2 regions of the Pseudomonas sp. MPDS genome follow, and region 1 is predicted to be linked to the other one. Evidence: predicted binding sites of a transcription regulator. Region 1 holds the regulator's gene; the other holds the start of a gene.
What was found. Region 1 encodes sigma-54, which starts transcription at its own class of promoters, with help from an activator protein. Its sites were predicted from a motif close to ANTGGCATNNANNTTGCTNT; they were not measured.

Region 1 (2,199 bases):
AACGTGGCTTCGATTTTCTGCAGCAGCTTCTCGACGTTCATCGTGACTTGCACGTTGGTGATCTTGTCGAAATGCCTCTCCAATCGTTCGAGTTTTTCGCCGATGTATTCGCGAAGAGGTTCGGTCACTTCCAGTTGGTGTCCACTGATGTTGACTTGCATACAGCTTCTCCTTCGTTGCCAGTGCATAAAGCGGCAGGCAGAAATGCCTGCCACTGGAACGCTGTGGCGTGGCCTGTTACATCAACCGCTTGCGTTCGCTCGAAGGTGCGATCCCGAGGGATTCACGGTATTTGGCGACGGTACGGCGGGCCACCTGAATGCCTTGTGCCTCCAGTAAACCAGCGATCTTGCTGTCACTCAACGGCTTTTTCTGATTTTCCGCGGCCACCAGTTTTTTGATGATCGCGCGGATGGCTGTGGACGAGCATTCACCGCCTTCGGAGGTGCTGACGTGGCTGGAGAAAAAGTATTTCAGTTCATATATGCCCCGGGGGGTATGCATGAATTTCTGGGTGGTCACCCGCGAAATCGTCGACTCGTGCATGCCCACTGCCTCGGCAATGTCGTGCAGGACCAACGGCTTCATGGCTTCGTCGCCGTACTCCAGGAAGCCGCGCTGATGCTCGACGATCTGGGTGGCTACTTTCATCAGGGTTTCGTTGCGGCTTTGCAGGCTCTTGATGAACCAGCGCGCTTCCTGCAACTGGTTGCGCATGAAGGTGTTGTCGGCGCTGGTGTCCGCGCGCTTTACGAAACCGGCGTACTGGGCGTTGACCCGCAGCTTGGGCACCGATTCCTGGTTCAGTTCCACCAGCCAGCGGTCGTTGTGCTTGCGCACGATCACATCGGGAACCACGTATTCGGGTTCGGTGGACTCGATCTGTGAACCTGGGCGCGGGTTGAGGCTCTGGACCAGCTCGATCACCTGGCGCAGTTCATCTTCCTTGAGCTTCATGCGACGCATCAACTGGCTGTAGTCGCGACCGCCCAGCAAGTCGATGTAATCGGTGACCAGTCGCTTGGCTTCGGCCAGCCAAGGCGTCTTGGCGGGTAACTGACGCAGTTGCAACAGCAGACACTCGCCCAGGTTGCGAGCACCGATGCCGGCGGGTTCGAACTGCTGGATGCGGTGCAGGACAGCTTCGATTTCGTCCAGCTCAATGTCCAGCTCGGGGTCAAAGGCCTCGAGGATTTCTTCAAGCGTCTCGTCCAGGTAGCCCTGATTGTTGATGCAGTCGATCAGGGTCACGGCAATCAGACGATCGGTATCGGACATCGGCGCCAGGTTCAGTTGCCACAGCAAGTGGCTCTGCAGGCTTTCGCCGGTGGAGGTGCGGGTAGTGAAGTCCCACTCGTCGTCATCGCTGCTGGGCAGGCTGCTGGCGCTGGTCTGGTAGACGTCTTCCCAGGCAGTATCCACGGGCAGATCGTTGGGGATGCGTTCATTCCATTCGCCATCCTCAAGGTTATCCACCGTCGGGGCGGTTTCCTGATAGGACGGTTCCGGGATTTCGGTGTTGGTCTTTTGCTCGACGTTATCGGCCAGCGGATCGGTGTTGTCGAAGTCGTCGCCTTCTTCCTGGCGTTCGAGCATCGGATTGGACTCCAGGGCCTCCTGGATTTCCTGTTGCAGGTCCAGGGTCGACAATTGGAGCAGGCGGATGGCCTGTTGCAGCTGCGGTGTCATCGTCAGCTGCTGGCCCATTCTCAAGACTAGCGATGGTTTCATGGCTGGGGCTTAACACCTTATTCGCCGGCGCACATGCGCCATCCACTACAGGGCGCCGAAGCGCCAAACTTAAGCAAATTATATGCCTGAAACTGAAGTGTTTGCCTAGGGCGTCACGTAATAAAATTAGCGACGCCGAGGTGATTGACCAGACACTTTTCGCTTACAGGCGGAACTCATGGCCCAAATACACTTCCTTGACCAGTTCATTGGCCAGGATGGTCGCGGAGTCGCCTTCGGCAATCAACTGGCCATCATTGACGATATAGGCGGTTTCACAGATATCCAGCGTCTCGCGAACGTTGTGGTCGGTGATCAATACGCCGATGCCCTTGGCCTTGAGATGGTGGATGATCTGCTTGATGTCGCCGACCGAAATCGGGTCCACGCCAGCGAATGGTTCGTCCAGCAGGATGAATTTCGGTGCGGTGGCCAGGGCGCGAGCGATTTCCACGCGGCGCCGTTCGC
Region 2 (2,199 bases), 2.9 Mb from region 1:
GCCCACGGTGAACGTTTGGGCGTCGTTCGGGATGATGATCGCCGGTTCCAGGGCGAAACCGCTGGCGTTGACGATCTGGCCATTGGAATCGAGGTGGAACGTACCGTCACGGGTGTAGGACGTGGTGCCATCGGGCTGCAGGATCTGGAAGAAACCGCGACCGTCGATGGCCATGTCCAGCGGCTGCTCGGTGGTTTGCAGGCTACCGGCGGTGAAGTTTTTCTGGGTGCCGACGATGCGCACACCGGTACCAACTTGCAGGCCCGACGGCAATTCGCTGTCCTGGGTCGATTGGGCGCCTGGCTGGCGTTTGACCTGGTACAGCAGGTCCTGGAACTCGGCGCGATCACGCTTGAAACCCGTGGTCGACACGTTCGCCAGGTTGTTGGAAATAGTAGAAAGGTTGGTGTCCTGGGCGGACAGACCTGTTTTGGCAACCCAAAGAGCCGGAAGCATTCGATTCTCCTCGTACGCCTGTTTTTCGGCGCGACGCTGTAATTAATGATTAGATCTGCAAGACCCGAGCCATGGCTTCGTCGCCTTCTTTGGCGGTGTTCATCATCTTGACGTGAAGCTCGAACTGCTTGGCCAGGGCCAGCACCGAAGTCATCTCGTCCACGGCATTGACGTTGCTCGCTTCCTGGAAACCCGACACCAGTTGCACGTTGGCATCAATGACAGCCGGCTGGCCGTCCTTGGTGCGGATGGTGCCGTCCAGGCCCTTGGTCATGTTGCGAAGATCCGGGTTGACCAGCTTGATGCGGTCGACTTCAGCCATCACGCGCGGGCCTTCACCCATGGCGCGGATACTGATGGTGCCGTCCTGGCCGATTTCGATTTTCTGCTCTGGCGGCACGGCGATCGGACCACCGTTGCCCATCACCGGCATACCGTTGCCGGCCCGCAGCACGCCCAGGGCGTCAACGTTGAGGCTGCCGGTGCGCACGTAGCTTTCACCGCCTTCAGGGTTCTGCACAGCCATCCAGCCCGGCCCGCTGACTGCCACGTCGAGGTCGCGGCCGGTTTCCACCAGCGCGCCAGGGGTGAAGTCAGTGGCTGGACGCTCGGACATGGCAAATGCCCGCGCCGGAAAGCTGTCGCCAAACACCGGCATCGAACGAGCCTGCTCCAGGTCTTTCTGAAAACCGTTGGTGGAGATGTTCGCCAGGTTGTTGGCATGGGCCCGCTGCGCCAGTGCGTTCTGGCTGGCGCCGGTCATTGCCACATAAAGGTACTTGTCCACTGTCGTTCCTCTGCATGCCGGACGTTTGCCGTCCACTGCTGTACTGCTGAGCACTAAGCAATTTGCAGACCAACTTTTTTCTGGCGCCGTCGAGCCGCACAAACAAAGGGCTTCAGGGTTCTTGAAGGGATATGGGGAAATGTATCGAAGACGAAAAACCGGCGGTGTCATGCCGTTTGGTGGCAACGCTTGACCTTCTGGCAACGGCTACTGCCGTCATCGCGAGCAGGCTCGCTCCCACCATGGATCTTGGGTGCTCGCAGGATTTTGAACACTCGATACCCCTGTGGGAGCGAGCCTGCTCGCGATAGAAGTCCCCACCAAACACAACAGGCAAGCAACTATTATGAGCCGGCCTTACCCACCTCATACTCACGCAACTTATTGGCAATGGTCGTATGGGAAACCCCCAGCCGCTTGCCCAGTTGCCGGCTGCTGGGGTGTTCGGAATACAGCCGCTCCAACACGGCTTTCTCGAATCGCCCGACGATGTCGTCCAGCCCGCCCTCCAGGGAAAAGTCCCCCAGGGGCTGACGCACGCCGTAGTCCGGCAGACGGATATGCTCGGCTTTCACCGTTGCGCCATCACACAGGGAGACAGCCTGGAACAGCACGTTTTCCAGCTGCCGAACGTTGCCTGGCCAGTGGTAGTGGCTGAGACGGTCCATCGCCGCCGGGGCCAGTTTCGGTAGCGCACAGCCAATCTGCCGACTGGCCTGGTCAAGAAAATGTTCCACCAGCGGCATCAAGCCGTCGAGGCATTCGCGCAGGGGCGGGATGTGCAGCGAAAGGACGTTCAAACGGTGGTACAGATCCTGACGAAATTCCCCTCGGGCGCAGAGCTCGGACAAATCCACCTGGGTCGCACAGATCACCCTGACATCCAGGTACACCTCTTCATCGCTGCCTACACGACGGAAGCAACCGTCCTGCAAAAAGCGCAGCAATTTCACTTG

Region 2: HQ912_RS20290 (flagellar basal body rod protein FlgF) is a predicted target of sigma-54. The motif match lies at 1,298-1,317, and genes of this name have one in related genera.

The regions. Positions count from the first base shown of each region.
Region 1 is NZ_CP054128.1:1,296,789-1,298,987, forward strand. It holds gene hpf (ribosome hibernation-promoting factor, HPF/YfiA family) at 1-161, opposite strand, end outside; gene HQ912_RS05595 (RNA polymerase factor sigma-54) at 238-1,731, opposite strand; gene lptB (LPS export ABC transporter ATP-binding protein) at 1,895-2,199, opposite strand, start outside.
Region 2 is NZ_CP054128.1:4,620,745-4,622,943, forward strand. It holds gene flgG (flagellar basal-body rod protein FlgG) at 1-456, opposite strand, end outside; gene HQ912_RS20290 (flagellar basal body rod protein FlgF) at 506-1,243, opposite strand; gene HQ912_RS20295 (sigma-54-dependent transcriptional regulator) at 1,588-2,199, opposite strand, start outside.